Regions from separate parts of the Cedecea selenatireducens genome, predicted to be linked through region 1. Evidence: predicted binding sites of a transcription regulator. Region 1 holds the regulator's gene; each other region holds the start of a gene.
The links. Region 1 encodes CRP, which controls carbon source genes, mostly activating them, when cyclic AMP is high. Its sites were predicted from a motif close to ATGTGANNNNNNTCACAT; they were not measured.

Region 1 (6,277 bases):
TCCGTTTATGGACCACCACGTGATCCCGGACCGCGAAACGCTGCCGCCGAATATCCACTATCAGCTCACCACCTATGGCGGCCACGTTGGCTTCGTTGGCGGCACGCCGCTGCGCCCGCAGATGTGGCTTGAGCAGCGCATCCCTGACTGGCTAACCCGCTTCCTGGACCACTGAAATGATCATTCCCTGGCAAGATCTCGCCCCTGAAACGCTCGACAGTTTGATTGAATCTTTTGTATTACGCGAAGGCACCGATTATGGTGAGCAGGAGCGCTCGCTGACGCAAAAAGTCGCCGACGTGAAGCGCCAGCTGCAAAGCGGCGAAGCCGTGCTGGTTTGGTCTGAACTCCATGAAACGGTAAACATTATGCCGCGCGGGCAGTTTCGCGGCTGACCGCTAACCGGCGGGGTGATCTATACTGGCTGAAAAGTATAACAATCAGAAACCAGACCTTTTTCCGATCCTTCATGGAGTTGTCACCCTATGTCAGCCAAACACCCGGTTATTGCGGTCACAGGTTCCAGCGGCGCCGGAACGACCACCACCAGCCTCGCCTTCCGCAAGATTTTCCAGCAGCTCAACCTGCGTGCCGCCGAAGTTGAAGGCGACAGTTTCCATCGCTATACCCGCCCGGAAATGGACATGGCCATCCGCAAGGCGCGCGATGCCGGCCGCCACATCAGCTATTTTGGGCCAGAAGCCAATGACTTCGGATTACTGGAACAAACCTTTATCGAATACGGCCAGAGCGGCAAAGGGCAATCACGTAAATATCTGCATACCTACGATGAAGCCGTGCCGTGGAACCAGGTGCCCGGCACCTTTACGCCGTGGCAGCCGCTGCCGGAGCCAACCGACGTTCTGTTTTATGAAGGCCTGCACGGCGGCGTTGTCACCCCGCAGCACAACGTGGCCGACTGCGTAGATTTGCTGGTTGGCGTGGTGCCTATCGTTAACCTGGAATGGATTCAAAAACTGGTTCGCGACACCGGCGAACGCGGTCATTCGCGGGAGGCGGTGATGGACTCCGTCGTGCGTTCGATGGACGATTACATCAACTTTATTACCCCGCAGTTTTCACGCACCCATATTAACTTCCAGCGCGTCCCAACGGTGGATACCTCTAACCCGTTTGCCGCCCGGGCAATTCCGTCGCTGGACGAAAGCTTCGTGGTTATCCACTTCCGCGGCCTGGACGACATCGACTTCCCTTATCTGCTGGCGATGCTGCAAGGATCGTTTATCTCCCACATCAACACCCTGGTGGTGCCTGGCGGAAAAATGGGGCTGGCGATGGAGCTGATTATGGGGCCGCTGGTGCAGCGACTGGCGGAAGGCAGGAAGATTGCCTGATTCGGCAGAGGCGGCGTGAATGCCGCCTTTTTGACGCTTAAGCTTCGATCACTTCATAGCTGTGGGTAATGTTTGCCGCTTTCCCAAGCATGAGCGCTACCGAGCAATACTTTTCAGCAGAAAGATCGACTGCGCGAGCGACGGCGCTATCCTTCAGCTCTTTTCCGCTAACCACAAAGTGCAGATTAATATGGGTGAACAAACGCGGCGCTTCTTCGCGGCGTTCCGAAGTCAGCTTCACCTCACAGTCCGTCACGTCGTGGCGGCCTTTTTGTAAAATCGACACCACGTCAATGGCGCTACAGCCGCCCGCCGCCATCAGCAGCATTTCCATTGGGCTTGGCGCTTTATCGCCAGAATTACCGTCCATCAGGATCTGGTGGCCAGAAGCGGACTCACCGAGGAAGGTCATGCCTTCCACCCATTTAACACGTGCCTGCATTTTGCCTACTCCAGTTGAGAAAATATTCTTTCAGATTACGCGCCTACGTGAAAACTGGCAACGTAAGGCGATCCAGGTCATGCTGAAACGAGACAAGACAAGACACTTACCAAAAGCTATGCTAAAACAATCCGGATGCTGCTGCTATACAGAGAAGTTTATGCCGTAAGCAGAGGAAACGACTAATTACAGGCCGCAGGAGTGACCTGCCCGCCAGTTCCCAGGGTTTGGGAAAATTTCACGATTGCAACGCCAGACAAGAGGTTCCGAGTCTTGTCTTTGGTAGCCAGTTTATAACAGAGGATAACCGCGCATGGTGCTTGGCAAACCGCAAACAGACCCGACTCTCGAATGGTTCTTGTCTCATTGCCACATTCATAAGTATCCGTCGAAGAGCACGCTGATTCACCAGGGTGAAAAGGCGGAGACGCTGTACTACATCGTCAAAGGCTCCGTAGCTGTTCTGATTAAAGATGAAGAAGGCAAGGAGATGATCCTTTCTTATCTGAATCAGGGTGATTTCATTGGTGAATTAGGTTTGTTCGAAGAAGGCCAGGAGCGTAGCGCCTGGGTTCGCGCCAAGTCAGCCTGTGAAGTAGCTGAAATTTCTTATAAAAAATTCCGCCAGCTGATTCAGGTCAACCCGGACATTCTGATGCGTCTGTCTTCCCAGATGGCGCGTCGCCTGCAGGTGACCTCCGAGAAAGTCGGCAACCTCGCCTTCCTCGACGTGACCGGCCGTATCGCACAGACGCTGCTGAACCTGGCTAAACAGCCGGACGCCATGACCCACCCGGACGGGATGCAGATTAAGATCACCCGCCAGGAAATCGGTCAGATCGTGGGCTGCTCCCGCGAAACCGTTGGCCGTATTCTGAAAATGCTGGAAGACCAGAACCTCATTTCCGCACACGGTAAAACGATTGTCGTTTACGGCACTCGCTAATTAGCCCCATAAAGGCGTGTCGCTTCGGTAACACGCCTTTTTTGTCTCTACAATTCAGGCTATGTGGAAGAGATTAATTTATCACCCGGAAGTTAACTACGCGCTGCGGCAAACCCTGGTGCTGTGTTTACCCGTGGCTATCGGCCTGATTCTCGGCAGCCTGCAAAATGGCCTGCTCTTCTCGTTAGTGCCTGCCTGCTGCAACATTGCCGGGCTGGACACGCCGCATAAACGCTTCTTCAAACGCTTGATCATCGGCGGCAGCCTGTTCGCCGTTAGCAGCCTTATCATGCAGCTGCTGCTGCTTTACACCCACGTCCCGCTGCCTGCGATATTAATCGTCATGGCCCTGCTGCTCGGCGTCACGGCGGAGATAAGCTCGCTGCATGCTCGCCTGCTGCCCGCGTCGCTGATTGCCGCCATTTTTACGCTCAGCATGGCCGGCAACATGCCTATCTGGAAACCGATGGTGCTCTATATCTCCGGCACCATCTGGTACGGCGCGTTTAACTGGTTCTGGTTCAGGCTATGGCGTGAACAGCCGCTCAGAGAGTCGCTCAGCCTGCTGTACCGCCAGCTTGCGGACTACTGCGAAGCAAAGTACAGCCTGCTGACCCAGCATACGGATCCTGAAAAAGCGCTACCGCCGCTGCTGGTACGTCAGCAGAAAGCCGTCGACCTGATAACGACCTGCTACCAGCAGCTGCATATGCTGTCGGCCAATCAGCAAAATGGCTACAAACGCCTGCTACGCGCTTTCCAGGTCGCCCTGGATTTGCAGGAGCACATTTCGGTTAGCCTGCATCAGCCGGAAGAGGTCCAGAAGCTGGTCGAGCAAAGCCATGCCGAGGCGGTGATCCGCTGGAACGCCCGAACCATCGCCGCGCGCCTGCGGGTGCTGGCAGACGATATTCTCTACCACCGCTACCCGACGCGCTTTACCATGGACAAGCAGATCGACGCCCTGGAAAAGATCGCCCGCCAGAACCCGGATAACCCGGTCGGGCAGTTCTGCCATTATCACTTCAGCCGCATCGGCCGGGTGCTGAAAACCCAACGCCCGCTGTATGTAAGGGATTTAATGGAAGATCGGGAGCGCCGCCTGCCGTTCTTCCCGGCCCTGAAAAACTATCTCTCCTTCAAGTCATCAGCGCTGCGCAGCTCCGCACGTTTAGGCGTAATGTTGACGATTGCCAGCCTGCTCGGGTCCTTCTTACATCTGCCTAAACCGTATTGGATCCTGATGACCGTGATGTTCGTGACGCAAAACGGCTACGGCGCCACCCGGGTACGTATCGTGCACAGGGCGGCTGGCACCATGGCAGGGCTGTGTATCGCCGGCATCACCCTGCACTTCCACGTCCCGGACAGCTACACCCTGCTGGCGATGCTAATGATTACCCTGGTGAGCTATCTGTTCATTCGCAAAAGCTACGGCTGGGCCACCATCGGCTTTACCGTCACGGCGGTATATACCCTGCAGCTCATTACCCTGAGCGCCGAAAGCTACATCATTCCACGGCTTATCGACACGCTGCTCGGCTGCCTGATTGCCTTTGGCGGCATGATCTGGCTTTGGCCACAGTGGCAAACTGGCCTGCTGCGCCAGAACGCCCACGACGCGCTCGAGGCCGACCAGGATGCGATTCGCCTGATATTGAGCAACGATCCGGAACCCACGCCTCTGGCCTGGCAACGAATGCGGGTCAACCAGGCGCACAACGCGCTCTTCAACTCGCTCAACCAGGCGATGCAGGAACCCGGATTTAACTCTCATTATCTGGCAGACATGAAGCTCTGGGTGACCCACAGCCAGTTCATCGTCGAGCATATCAACGCCATGACAACTCTGGCGCGCGAGCACAACATGCTCACGCCGGACCTGGCGCAAAAGTACCTGCAGTCTTGTGAAATAGGCTTACAGCGCTGCCAGCAAAGGCTGGAGTATGACGGGCCTGGCGGATCGAACGACGCCAATATTCTGGATGCGGACACGCTGCCCACGGGGCCGTTAAGCACCATGGAGCAGCATTTACAGCGGATTATTGGCCACCTGAACACCATGCATACCATCTCCTCGGTAGCCTGGCGCCAGCGGCCTCAGCATGGGATCTGGCTGAGCCGCCGCCTGCGGCGCTCGGGTTAAGATTAGCCAGCCACCACGCGGGCAACGGCTTTAGCGAAGCGCTGCATTCCTTCCAGGATATCCGCGTCTTCAACGATAAGCGAAGGCGCAAAACGCATGACGTCCGGGCCGGCATTCAGCACCATCACGCCTTCAGCCGCTCCCGCATAGAGAAACTCACGGGCACGTCCCTTGTACTTCTCGTTCAGCTCTGCGCCAATCAACAGCCCCATGCCGCGAATATCGCTAAACAGATCGAACTGGTCGTTAATCTTCTGCAACTGTTCAACGAACAGTTGGCGCTTCACCGCCACGCCTTGCAGAACTTCTGGCGTATTGATGATATCGAAAGCCGCACCGGCCACCGCACATGCCAGCGGGTTACCGCCATAGGTTGAACCGTGGCTGCCCACGTGGAACGCGGAGGCAATCACATGGGTGGTCAGCATCGCGCTCACCGGGAAACCGCCGCCGAGGGCTTTGGCGCTGGTCAAAATATCCGGGGTGACGCCGTAGTTGATATAAGCGAATAATTCGCCGGTGCGGCCCATCCCGGACTGGACTTCATCAAACACCAGCAGCGCCTGGTGCTCATCACACAAATCACGCAGCCCCTGGAGGAACTCCGGCGTCGCAGCGGTCACGCCGCCTTCACCCTGAATCGGCTCAACAACTACCGCACAGGTATGGTCATCCATCACCGCTTTCACCGCCGCAAGGTCGTTGTATGGCACGTGGATAATGTCGGCCGGTTTGGGGCCAAAGCCGTCGGAGTATTTAGCCTGCCCGCCTACGGAAACGGTGAACAGCGAGCGGCCGTGGAACGCATTGTAGAAGGCGATGATTTTGCTTTTGTACGGGCTGTGACGGGTCGAAGCATAGTAGCGGGCCAGTTTGAAAGCCGTTTCGTTTGCTTCCGTGCCGGAATTCATGAAGACGACGCGTTCGGCAAAGGTGGCGTCGATCAGCTTACGGGCAAGCTTCAGGGCTGGCTCATTGGTAAAAACGTTGCTGGTATGCCACAGGGTTTCGCCCTGGGCCTTCAGCGCCTCAACGAGCGCAGGATGGCAATGCCCCAGCGCGGTCACGGCGATGCCTCCGGCAAAGTCCACGTACTCTTTCCCGGCGGAGTCCCACACGCGGCTGCCCTTTCCTTTAACTGGAATAAACTCTGCCGGTGCATAAATCGGCAGAATCACTTCATCGAAGGTTGCCCGCGTAACCGCTGATTGTTCAGTTGCCATTTATTCCCCACCCGTTTTTATGCGTTAGACATGAATGAAAATATAATCACGAAATATGCATAAAAAACCAAAACCAGGCAAGCAACAATTCACCGCTTCAGGAAATTCGCCAGCAGCGCATGCCCCTGCTCGCTGAGAATGCTTTCCGGGTGGAACTGCACGCCT
Region 2 (6,277 bases), on a different contig from region 1:
CTCACTGAAAAGCTGGCGGCGGCTCCCGGCATTCATCCCAACGACGTGATGGTGGTGATTCGCCACAATTCTTCTGAAGACTGGTCGTTTGGTGGAGGTGTTGCCAGCCTGCACCGGGAATAGTTCCTACCCCTTAAAATCGCTGGGCGCGGGGGAGTCATCGCTGTATATTTTTATACACAACGATCATAAGGACTCCCACCGTGAACCTATTTACCCGCCGCCTGACGTTAGGCGCCCTGTTAGTACTTTCCCCGCTCGCCGCGTTGGCGAACCGCACCATCACTGACCAGCTTGGCCGCCAGGTCACTCTCCCCGATGAAGTTGACCGCGTGGTGGTGCTCCAGCATCAGACGCTCAATCTGCTGGTACAAATGAACGCCACCGACAAAGTGGTCGGCATTCTTGCCAACTGGAAGCAGCAGCTTGGCAGCGGCTATGCTCGCCTGGCGCCGGAGCTTGAGCACAAAGCCCAACTGGGGGATTTAACCAGCGTGGACACCGAGAAGCTGGTGGCGCTGCATCCTCAGGCGGTGTTTGTGACCAACTACGCGCCAAAAGAGATGATCGACGGCATCAGCAAGCTTGGCATTCCGGTTATCGCCATTTCGCTGCGTCACGATGCGGCGGGCGAGCAGGACAAGTTAAACCCTTCTATGGGCGATGAAGAGCAGGCCTACAATCTTGGCCTGAAAGAGGGCATCGAGCTGATTGGCGAAGTGGTTAATAAAGAGAAGCAGGCGAAGGCGCTGATCGATGCCACCTTTGCCGGGCGCAAGCTGGTTAGCGACCGCCTGAAAGATATCCCGGAGAGCCAGCGCGTGCGCGCCTACATGGCTAACCCCGATCTGACGACCTACGGCTCCGGGAAATATACCGGCCTGATGATGGCTCACGCGGGCGCGCTAAACGTGGCGGCATCAACCGTAAAAGGCTTCAAGCAGGTGTCGATGGAGCAGGTGATCGCCTGGGATCCGCAGGCGATCTTCGTGCAGGATCGTTATCCGAAAGTGGTGGATGAGATCGTCCACAAGCCCGAGTGGCAACCGATCGATGCGGTGAAAAACCATCAGGTCTGGCTGATGCCAGAATACGCCAAGGCCTGGGGCTACCCGATGCCGGAAGCGATGGCCATCGGTGAACTGTGGATGGCGAAAAAGCTTTATCCGGCCAGATTCAAAGATATCGATATGAAGAAAGTGGCCGACAGCTGGTATCAGCGCTTTTACCGTACGCATTATGAAGGGGTGGAGTAATGCCTTTGCAGGTGCTGGCGGCTGGAAGCCTGCGGCGGGTCTGGCCGCCGCTAATGGCGGAGTTCGAACGGCAAACCGGTATCTTAACGGAAACGCAATTTGCCCCTGCGGGGATGCTGAGATCGCGTATTGAAGCCGGTGAAAACTGCGCTCTGTTTGCTTCGGCGAACATGGCGCACCCTCAGACGCTGTTGGCGCAGGGTAAAGCGCTGGCGGTTCAGCGGTTTGCCGGAAATACGCTCTGCCTGACGGCGGCGGCGCACTGTGTTGATGCGCAAAGCAGCTGGCTAACGCTGTTAAGCAATCCCGCGTTGCGCATCGGCACGTCTACGCCGGGGAGCGACCCTTCCGGGGATTATACCTGGCAGCTTTTTGCCAGATTAGAAGCTGAATTTGGCATCGCATTGCGCTCGAGGGCTCTGCGGCTGGTTGGCGGGCCGGGCACGCAGGCAGTGCCTGACGGTATGCTCGCCGCGCAGTGGGTTATTTCTGGCGGGCAGGCCGAGCTGATGATTGGCTATCGCAGCTACGCTGCAGCGCTGAAGTCTCACCGGGAGCTGCGGGTATTTGAGATCCCGTCTGACTACAATATTCAGGCCGATTACGGGCTGGCGTTGTGCGATGCACGAGCGGAGCCGTTGCAGGCTTATCTGACCTCGAGCACCGCGCGGAAGCTGCTGATGCAATACGGTTTTGGCGCCTGAAGCCTGAAAACAAAAAACCGCCGATAAAGGGCGGTTATTTTTATGCTTCTGCCCGTTAAGGCATCATGGTCGGCCATTCGGGTGGCATTCTGGCAATAATGTCGACCAGCCCCGTTTTAAACGAATCCCAGATGACAGGGAAGTCCCCGAGCGTCAGGCCAAGCAGCCCCATGGCGAACCAGCACGACGCGGCAACACCTAACCCACTGCAAATAAAGGCCAATGCGCGGGAGTCTGACCGGCGGAACTGAATATTTAAACTGCTTGCCAAAAACATCAAAACCGCGCTGAGCAGCGGCCAGCGCATCAAAATAACGCCGGTGGTGATTGTTGCCATGAACCTTATTCCTCAAAAGCTGCAATTTAGTTTTTTGTTGCACTTATAATGTGAAGTCTATCACTTTTGCGCGTTAAATCGCCAGCTTTGTGGTGGTTTTTTGCCCGCTTTGCTGGGGCGGCGAGCGGTGTTTTTTAGGCGAAATGGCTGGCAGGAGGTGTGAACATTTTGTTTATCTGACGTTTACCACAATTTCGTTTAAATAATCATTCCCTGCTGCTTTAACCCCAGAAAAACTCATATTAGTGCGGTGGGTGAAATCTTAAGCTAAACGGCATCCCGGTTAATCTTATCTCATTGTTGCGCAAATTAATTTCCATGGAGTTAACGGCTGAAGGCTATTGCTAAAGCCTGCTTTATGATGCAACGTAATCGGCGGTCATCAGGTTGTTCCTTTAAGGCATAAACAGGCGCATAAAAGCAGGGTCATGTGAGCATCATGGTGAGACGAGTTTATCTTAAGGTATTGCGTACCTCAGGTTTTGTCCTGATGGTTTGCCTGCCGATAATGCTGGCGATCTATTTTGCCCACGTGCGCGCAACCAGCGACACCCAGCAGCATCTGCACTCTTTCGGCAAACTGGTGATGGAAAAAACGGAAATTGTCATCAGCCATGTTAATGAGGCCCGCAGCGAAGCAGAACGTTTTTCAGGGGAAATATGCAGCCCTAAGCATATGGCAAATATGCTGGATATCGTGCGTGGTAAACTATTCGTCGCGGATTTAATTTACATCCGGGGCGATAAGATGCTGTGCTCTACCAGCTACAAGCCTTTAAAATCGCTGCCTGCTCCGCTGCCTTCTTATACCCGCAAACCGGACGTCGCAATCTATTATTATCTGGATACGCCGTTTTATGCCGGGCATAAAATGACCTATATGCAACGCGGGAATTATATGGCGGTGATTAACCCGCTGAGCTGGTCAGAAGTGTTATCCGAAGATGACTCACTGATTTACGGCGTATACGACACGGTGACCCGCAGCTTTTTCTCTTTGAGCCCCGGCGCTGACAGCGATCTGCTGCATCGTTTTATTCTGCGCAAAGAGAAAGCGTTTACTCAGGATGACCGCTTTTACACCATCGACCAGTCGGCTAAAAGGCCGATTGCGGTGATTGTCTCAACCTCCGAAACGCTGTTTAATCGCCAGTGGTATCACCAGCTTACTCTTACGCTTCCGCTCGGCGTTATTTGCAGCCTGCTGATTTTAATGATGTGGTCCCGTACCCGTCAGCAGTTAAATTCACCGCGCCGCATGCTATTAAGGGCGCTGGCCAGAAAGCAGCTAAAACTTCACTATCAGCCCATTATTGATATTCAAAACGGCTATTGCGTGGGGGCAGAAGCGCTGCTGCGATGGGTAAATTTTAACGGGCAAACCATCAGCCCTGGGACGTTTATTCCGCTGGCAGAATCTGAAGGTCTGATTCACAAAATATCTGACTATGTTGTTGATGCCGTATTTAAAGATTTTGGCGAATTTCTTGCCGACCATCCGGGACTTTATATTTCGATTAATCTTTCGGCATCCGACTTCCACTCCTCGCGCTTAATAACCGTACTTTCCGAACGAATTAAAACCTATAACATTCGGCCAGGGCAGATAAAAATCGAGGTCACCGAACGAGGGTTTATAGATGTTGAAAAAACCAGACCGGTTATTCAGGAATTCCGCAACGCAGGCTTTAAGGTTGCAATCGATGACTTCGGCACGGGTTATTCGAATCTGCATAACCTGCAGTACCTTAACGTCGATATTCTAAAAATCGACAAAAGCTTTATTGATTCCCTCGCCAGCGAACGAGCCAGCCATTTGCTGGTGGAGCACATAATTGAAATTGCCCACAGCCTGAACCTGACGACGATTGCCGAAGGGGTCGAAACCGAAGCACAGGTGGCCTGGCTGGTCGATCACGGCGTGGAGTACTGTCAGGGCTGGTATTTCGCGAAAGCGCTGCCGCCGCAGGAATTTATCGCCTGGCTGTATACGCCAGGCGGTATCAACCTTGCTTCGGCACCGGGTATTCAAGCCTGATGGCGGTAATCCGTTGGCGTGCGGTCAAACTCACGGCGGAAGACGCGGGAGAAGGTCTGCTGTGAGACGTAGCCGTAGTCCATCGCAATATCAAAAATAGGGCGCTGGGTGGTGCGCAGCGCCGTGGCGGCCATCAACAGACGGCGCTGGCGGATATAGTCGCCCAGCGTTTGGTGCATCACGGTACGGAACATGCGCTGTAAGTACCATTTTGAATAACCAGATTTTTTTGCCACCACGTCGATGTTCAGCGGCTGGTCAATATGTTCATCAATCCATTCAGTCAACGTATAAATGATGTCCTGGTGAGCCATGAGTCGTCCTCATTTCCGGGTTAGCTTGTTTCGTTGAGCCGGAGTATAATTCCTCAAGTTAACTTGAGGTAAAGAGCATTATGGAAAAGAAATTGCCCCGAATAAAAACGCTGTTAACGCCCGGTGAAGTGGCGAAGCGCAGCGGCGTGGCCGTCTCCGCGCTCCACTTTTATGAAAGCAAAGGCCTGATTAAAAGCACACGAAACTCAGGTAATCAGCGACGTTATCAGCGTGATGTGCTGCGTACGGTGGCGATAATCAAAATCGCCCAGCGCATCGGCATTCCGCTCAGTACCGTTGGCGACGCCTTTGGCGTGCTGCCCGACGGGCACTCAATCAACAAAAACGACTGGAAGAAGCTTTCGTCGCAATGGCGCGAGGAATTAAATCACCGCATTGATACGCTGACCGCGCTGCGTGACGAGCTGAACGGCTGCATTGGCTGTGGCTGTTTATCCGGGGCGGATTGCCCGCTGCGTAACCCCGGAGACAAGCTGGGCGAGCAGGGGACTGGCGCACGGTTGCTGGAGGATTAGCATTAGCTTCCAGACAAAAACTAAAGCGCCACAAGGGCGCTTTAGTTGTTTTCCGGTCTTTGTCTTTCGCTCTATCCCGTTCTGACAGGAGGGTTTCCCCCGACGTCGGCACCCCTCGATAACGCTTACACATACATACGTACATACTTCACTGACTTTGGAGGTTCCGGTCTGCACCGACAATTTAAGTGTAGGTCCGCCCCTTCACTTTGCAAGGTCAATTGGTCTTTTTTTGTTCATTTTTTTGACATGTGATTCGCGGCCGACTTTCCTATAGTTATTCCATTTGGCTAAACATAGGGTTACCCCATGCTAACGGTTCATCACCTCAATAACTCTCGCTCCCAGCGCGTACTTTGGATGCTGGAAGAGCTGGCGCAGCCCTACCAGATCGTGCGTTACCAGCGGGAGCCCACCATGCTCGCTCCGGAAGCGTTGAAAAAGATTCATCCGCTGGGTAAATCGCCGGTGGTGGAAGATAACGGCCATATCCTCGCCGAGTCAGGCGCGATTCTTGAATACCTGCAGGAGGCCTACGATAGCGAAAGCCGCCTGAAGCCGCAGGAGATTGACGACAAGATCCAGTACCGCTTTTGGCTGCATTACGCGGAAGGATCGTTGATGCCGCTGCTATTAATGAAGCTGGTGTTTGGCAGCCTCGGCAAAGCGCCGGTTCCCTGGCCGTTACGCCCGGTGGGCAAAGCGTTGGGGCAGGGCGTGCAGAAAGCCTGGCTCAACAAGCAAATCGCCACCCATGCCCGCTTCATTGAAGATTACCTGAAGCAGAACCGCTGGTTTGCCGGGCCGCAGTTTAGTGCGGCAGATATTCAGATGAGCTTCCCCGTGGCCGCGCTCCTGGCACGAGGTGAGGTGAACGATATGCCGCACACTCAGGCATGGATGAAAAATGTGCAAACACGTCCTGCCTGGCAGCGAGCGCTGAATCAGGGTGGCCCTTTTGAGATCCCCGGCACGTGATCGCCGCGGGGATAAAAGGAGAGAAAGCCAGCCCGATAATTTACGATTTTGTTGCGAAATTGCGCATTGACGATAACGTTTGCGCACCATGAGGCGATTAATTCATCAGCTGAG
Region 3 (6,277 bases), on a different contig from region 1:
TGCTTTTTAGACGCGCAGGCGGTTTCCACACAGACGAAGGTTTTGTAGCCGTCATCCGGCATATCGCCCATCGAAACGGACAGGGCAGGGCCCGGGTTCCAGCCCACGACGTTGAAATGGTGATGATGAACCACATTTAGCGTGCGTTTCAGGCTGCTTGCATCGTGAATGACGCTGCACTCTTCCGGCTCCAGGTAGAGGCGATCGGTCCGGTCCGGGAAGGTCTGCACGCCGTCGGTAAGCTGGCCCGCCGCTTCATTCAGCACTTTGTCGATGTACGGATTGCCGAGGCCGCTGACTTTCACCTCCGCGATGTCGCCGACGTTGAAATAGGTGTGCAGGGCAGACGTGGTTTCGAACTCACCGTGGGCTTCCAGCTCAATCTCGCAGGTTTTCCCCAGCTTGAAGCGGGCATACAGCGTGAACTCATGCGGCCACAGCTTCAGCGTTTCTTCGTTGTTATGCAGCTCAAAGGTCAGGACCACGCCGTTGGCGTCTTCGTTGTGAGCGCTCAGCGTCCACGGCAGGTTACGGGCAAAGCCGTGAGCCGGAAGGCCAGCCTGTTCCGCCGGGCCAAACCATGGCCAGCAAATCGGTACGCCGCCGCGCAGCGCTTTTCCTTTATGGAAAGGCGTAATGTCGCTCAGCCACAGCACTTCATCTTCACCGGCGGGCTGCCAGGAGAGCAGGTGAGCACCCTGGAGCGCGAAAGAAGCACGCACCTGCGGGTGATCGACCACGATGACGTCCAGCTCATCGTTTACGCGGCGGGTCAGGGAAGGGGTAATTTGTTCGACGACCGGAAGTGCAAAAATTTTATTAATCATTTCTTATTTCCTCAGTCCTGGGTCTTTAAGGCAAAAAAAAGAGCGACCGAAGTCGCCCTTTCAGATTGATGACAGGCAGCCAAAAAACGTGGTTTTCGGCTGCCTGGGGCAAACCAGAGAACATCATTTGTTTTTATATCAATGCTCAGACTTTTTTTAAGGATAATGACGCTTTGTCAGCAGCCTTAAAAAAAGGGCGACCGAAGTCGCCCTTTAGGATCAGGTTCTCATCTCAACTTATTTGGAGATGTGAGCAATCAGATCCAGTACTTTGTTGGAGTAGCCAGTTTCGTTGTCGTACCAGGAAACCAGTTTCACAAAGTTGTCGTTCAGTGCGATACCAGCTTTAGCATCGAACACGGAAGTGCAGATTTCGCCGTTGAAGTCGGTAGAAACTACGTCATCTTCGGTGTAGCCCAGAACACCTTTCATGGTGGTTTCTGAAGCAGTTTTGATTGCTGCTTTGATCTGCTCGTAAGTTGCTGGTTTTTCCAGACGAACGGTCAGGTCAACAACGGATACGTTAGGGGTAGGAACGCGGAACGCCATACCGGTAATTTTACCGTTCAGCTCTGGCAGAACAACGCCTACTGCTTTAGCAGCACCGGTAGAAGAAGGGATGATGTTCTGAGCTGCGCCGCGGCCGCCGCGCCAGTCTTTGTGAGACGGGCCATCAACGGTTTTCTGAGTAGCGGTGGTAGCGTGAACGGTGGTCATCAGGCCTTCAACGATACCGAAGTTGTCGTTGATAACTTTAGCCAGTGGTGCCAGGCAGTTGGTGGTGCAGGATGCGTTGGAAACGATGTCCTGGCCAGCATATTTTTCAAAGTTAGCGCCTTTAACGAACATAGGCGTTTTGTCTTTGGATGGACCAGTCAGAACCACTTTTTTCGCGCCAGCAGCGATGTGCTTACGAGCGGTTTCGTCAGTCAGGAACAGACCTGTTGCTTCAGCAACAACGTCAACGTTCACTTCGTTCCACTTCAGGTTAGCCGGGTCACGTTCTGCGGTAACACGGATAGTTTTACCGTTAACAACCAGGTGGCCGTCTTTAACTTCTACAGTACCGTTGAAACGACCGTGAGTTGAGTCGTACTTCAGCATGTAAGCCATATAGTCAGCGTCTAACAGGTCGTTGATTGCAACGATTTCGATGTCAGAACGTTCCTGAGCAGCACGGAAAACGATACGGCCGATACGACCAAAACCGTTGATACCTACTTTGATAGTCATAGTATTCCACCAGCTATTTTTTAGTGAATAAAAGGTTGGCTGTAAAATTACAAAAACCTTACGCAGCGTCAAGCGGAATCGTGTCAATCATTGCGACAAATCAATCCTGTGAACAGGGTTTGTACGACTGAACGCCTCACGCTTCCTTTTGGGCTTAAATCCAAATGGGGACGATGCGGGGGATTTTAAACGCCAGTTCAAGCAATAATGTGATTCACGTCACGCTTTGTGCCGTGCCAGAATTTCAGGGCTAAGTTTAGAACAAAAACCAGCACGGTGTTGTTAATTTTTTGTTAGAATGGTGCCGTGAGCTGTCCCAATTGAACTGACCGAGATGTACGCCTATGTCTAATCAATTACCCCCTGATTCAAATAAGAAAAACCTCAGCGAAATGCAATATTATGTGACCCAGAAGCACGGTACTGAACCGCCGTATTCCGGGCGTCTGCTGCATAACAAGCGCGACGGGATTTATCACTGCCTGGTGTGCGACGCGCCGCTGTTTCTTTCGGAAAGCAAATACGACTCAGGCTGCGGCTGGCCTAGCTTCTACGAGCCTGTCGGCCCCGACGCCATTCGCTATCTGACCGACAATTCCCACGGTATGGAACGCGTTGAAATTCGCTGCGGCAGCTGTGATGCGCACCTGGGACATGTGTTCCCGGACGGCCCTCAGCCCACCGGCGAGCGTTATTGCGTCAACTCGGCTTCCCTGAGCTTCACCGACGGGCAAAATGGCGATCAGGTTGATGGTTGAAAAATCGATTCAGCTAATTATTCCTCGACGGAGCGTAACATGAGCAATCTGGATGAGATGTTGAGCGTGATGACGCCTGAGATTTATCAGCGTCTGGCGACGGCTGTCGAACTGGGGAAATGGCCCGACGGCGTGGCGTTAACCCCGGAGCAGAAGGACAATAGCCTGCAGCTGGTGATGCTGTGGCAGGCGCGCCACAACACGGATGCGCAGCACATGACCATCGACACCAACGGCCAGATGGTGATGAAGAGCAAGCAGCAGCTGAAAGCGGAGTTTGGCATCGAACCCGCGCCGTTTGTGACCATGAAGCTGCAGTAAGTAAAAAGGGAGACTCGCTGGTCTCCCTTATTTTTTATCGTGTTACTGATTATTTAGCGTGGTCAATGCCCAGCGACTCGGCGAGCTGCTTCGCCAGCTGATTGTTGTCATCCGCGCCATACTCCCAGAACATCGCGCCGCCCAGGCCTTTCTCCTTGATGTACTCGGCTTTGATCTTCACCGAGCGCGGGTTCTCGTAAGAAATCGCGAACAGCGGTTTACCTTCAGCAGACTTCAGCGTCAGGTAAGGCACCTTCGCGTCCTCATCCCACTCTTCGGTAAAGCGCTTCTGCGGATCGTTCAGCATTTTCTTCACAAGGTCGTTGTATTTGACGTAGGTGTCTTTGGTCAGATCTACGCCCAGCGCGGTTTTAAACAGCGCCAGCTCACGTTCGCCGAAGTACGGCTGCGTCACCGGGTTTTTCTGTGCGTCAGGTTTTGACCAGTCGATACCTGGCTCAACGGCGCGCTTAGGCACGCGGCCATAGAAGCCGATGCCGAGGTTCATCTGCTGCGGCTTCAGCCCGGCGGCGAGATAGTTATTCACCACGAAGTCAGCGCTGTACTTGTCGGCTTCGGCCACGGTAGGCCATTTTTTCGAATCGTACAGGTTGGCGTTGAAGTACTGAGTGCCGTACGCCATGTCGTAGGTCATCAGGTTGATGTAGTTCAGCACCGGCGCGATGGCCTTCACGTCAACCCAGCTTTTCGGGCTTTCGGCGTTGGCCCCGACGGCGATGGTCACCAGTTTTTTATCGCCGACGGCTTTACGCAGCTCTTTCAGCAGGGCGGTGAAGTTGTCGCGGTCAGCGTCCAGCTTATCTACCAGCCCCCATGCGCCGTTCACCGGGAACTCCCAGTCGAGATCGATCCCGTCCAGGCCATATTTATCCATCACTTCCTGCACGGAGCGGATAAACACCGCGCGATTCTCTGGCGTTGCCGCTGCGGCAGAGAAACCACGCGCACCCCAGCCGCCCACGGACAGCAAAATTTTCAGCTGCGGGTTCTGTTTGCGCAGCGTCGGGAGGGTTTCGAGGTCAGAGATGACTTTCGGAGAAAGGTAGATCTGGTGAAGTTTTGACGAGTCCTTCAGGGCTTCGTTGGTTTCGGCTTTTTCGTCGTTATAAATCAGGCCAAAGGAGTAGTTGAGGTGGGTTATCTGGCGGACATCAAGCTTATTGATATCCCCACCGGGCCCGGCTGTGACGTCGCCGCCGCCGTTGAAGTAACCCACGGAAAGCAAAGATTCAGCCTGCGCAACGCCGCTGCAGGCTAGCGTCACCGCGGCCACCAGCGGTAACATTTTACGTGTGAATGACATAATGATTCCTCTTTGACGGGCACAACATAAAAGCTCCCCGGCCACGCATAACTGACGAAAACGGCGGAAAGCGAAATCAGCTAAAGTGCTGAATAAATTCATTGAATGTGATTATGAGAGCGCTCCCAGGCGAGGGCGAGCAAAAAAAGCGTAGATTGTGAGCGGAATCGATACAAAAGTGCGGGGCGGGTGGCCGCCCCTACAATTATTGGCAGGTAAAATCTACTGGCAGGTAAAGTCGGCGAGGGTCACCGGCGTGGCGCCGGCGACGGCCATCTCCTGAAACGCCAGCAGGCTGTTCTGCGGCTGCAGGTTTACGCCGCGACAGCCGTCGGTGATAACGGTCACCTCATAACCCAGCTGAAGGGCATCCAGCACGGTAAACTTCACGCAGTAATCCGTGGCCAGCCCCAGCACAACAAGGTGATGAATGCCGTGTTCGTGCAGCCAGCCATCAAGGTCGGTCTTTTGCCGGTGCTCGTTGTCAAAAAACGCGCTGTAGCTGTCGATAGCCGGATTCTGGCCTTTGTAGACGATTTTATCGATGCCTGAGGCATTCAGCAGCGGATGAAGTTTTGCGCCTTCGCTGTCCTGCACGCAGTGATCGGGCCACAAGGTTTGCGCCAACCCGTCGAGAGTCCCTTGTGAAAAAGGTTCTGCGCCCTGCACGCTGGCGAAGCTGCCGTGCCCGGCCGGGTGCCAGTCCTGGCTCGCTATCACGCTCTCACCACGCGCTTTAAACAGCCCGATAAGCTCATTCGCCACGTCAACCGTGCTGTCGCCCTCCGGGACGGCAAGCGTGCCACCGGCACAAAAATCGTTCTGCAAATCAATCAACAGCAAAGCACGTTGCGCCATTGGCGTTTCCTTATTCGTCGGGAGTGAGTTCACCACGCAGGTTATGCGACATCGCATCACGAATCGCCTGGGCGTCCAGGCCCTGGCTCAGCAGATAGTGAAGCTTGGTTAGCGTGGCTTCCACCGTCATATCGAACCCGCTGATAACGCCGGCCTGTGCCAGCGCGTTGCCCGTGGCGTAACCACCCATGTTCACTTTGCCGGACATGCACTGCGTGAGGTTAACCACCACGATGCCGCGCGCGCTCGCTTCCTGCAACTCTTTAATGAACGCGCCCTGCTGTGGGGCATTGCCCACGCCGTAGGATCGCAGGATCAGGGCTTTTACCGGCTGGCGCAGGAAGTTGCCTACCACATCGGCAGAAATTCCAGGATAGATAGTCACCACGCCAATCGGCTGCGGTGTGATCGGGTGGACAATCAGCTCGCCTTCACCGTGCGGGGCGGGTGGCGTGTTCAGCTTGCGGATGTGGATCCCGGCTTCCAGCAGCGGCGCAAGGTTAGGGGAAGCAAAGGCGTCAAAGCCGTCGGCATGGGCCTTGGTGGTGCGGTTCCCACGGTACAGACGGTTGTTGAAGAACAGCGTGACTTCGTTGATGGGGTAATTGGCCGCCACGTACAGCGAATTGAGCAGATTTATTTGCCCGTCAGAGCGTAGCTCCGCCAGCGGGATCTGAGAGCCGGTGACGATAACCGGTTTGCTGAGGTTCTCCAGCATGAAGGAGAGGGCCGAGGCGGTAAACGCCATGGTATCCGTGCCGTGCAGGATCACAAAGCCGTCGTATTCGTCGTAATGGGCCTTAATGTCGTCGGCAATGTGCTGCCAGTCTTCGGGCGTCATGTCCGAAGAGTCCATCAGCGGCTCGTACTCGTGGATCGTGAAGTCCGGCATTTCCGGGCGATGGAACTCGGGCATCAGTGCCAGCTGGCGCTGCAGGTGGCCGGAAACGGGAATA

Region 2: ACE38U_RS07585 (YjcB family protein) is a predicted target of CRP. The motif match lies at 2,346-2,363, and genes of this name have one in related genera.
Region 3: msrB (peptide-methionine (R)-S-oxide reductase MsrB) is a predicted target of CRP. The motif match lies at 2,268-2,285, and genes of this name have one in related genera.

Annotation. Positions count from the first base shown of each region.
Region 1 is NZ_JBHIKW010000025.1:13,714-19,990, forward strand. It holds gene ACE38U_RS21850 (hydrolase) at 1-175, shown strand, start outside; gene ACE38U_RS21855 (YheU family protein) at 177-395, shown strand; gene ACE38U_RS21860 (phosphoribulokinase) at 486-1,355, shown strand; gene ACE38U_RS21865 (OsmC family protein) at 1,393-1,797, opposite strand; gene crp (cAMP-activated global transcriptional regulator CRP) at 2,111-2,743, shown strand; gene ACE38U_RS21875 (YccS/YhfK family putative transporter) at 2,805-4,889, shown strand; gene argD (bifunctional acetylornithine/succinyldiaminopimelate transaminase) at 4,892-6,112, opposite strand; gene pabA (aminodeoxychorismate synthase component 2) at 6,202-6,277, opposite strand, start outside.
Region 2 is NZ_JBHIKW010000003.1:444,623-450,899, reverse strand. It holds gene ACE38U_RS07600 (tautomerase family protein) at 1-123, shown strand, start outside; gene ACE38U_RS07595 (ABC transporter substrate-binding protein) at 204-1,256, shown strand; gene modA (molybdate ABC transporter substrate-binding protein) at 1,256-1,960, shown strand; gene ACE38U_RS07585 (YjcB family protein) at 2,016-2,297, opposite strand; gene pdeC (cyclic di-3',5'-guanosine monophosphate phosphodiesterase PdeC) at 2,737-4,335, shown strand; gene soxS (superoxide response transcriptional regulator SoxS) at 4,326-4,649, opposite strand; gene soxR (redox-sensitive transcriptional activator SoxR) at 4,730-5,185, shown strand; gene ACE38U_RS07565 (glutathione S-transferase family protein) at 5,495-6,163, shown strand.
Region 3 is NZ_JBHIKW010000011.1:24,563-30,839, forward strand. It holds gene ACE38U_RS17080 (D-hexose-6-phosphate mutarotase) at 1-827, opposite strand, end outside; gene gapA (glyceraldehyde-3-phosphate dehydrogenase) at 1,065-2,060, opposite strand; gene msrB (peptide-methionine (R)-S-oxide reductase MsrB) at 2,405-2,818, shown strand; gene ACE38U_RS17095 (YeaC family protein) at 2,858-3,139, shown strand; gene chiD (chitinase ChiD) at 3,189-4,463, opposite strand; gene pncA (bifunctional nicotinamidase/pyrazinamidase) at 4,686-5,321, opposite strand; gene ansA (asparaginase) at 5,332-6,277, opposite strand, start outside.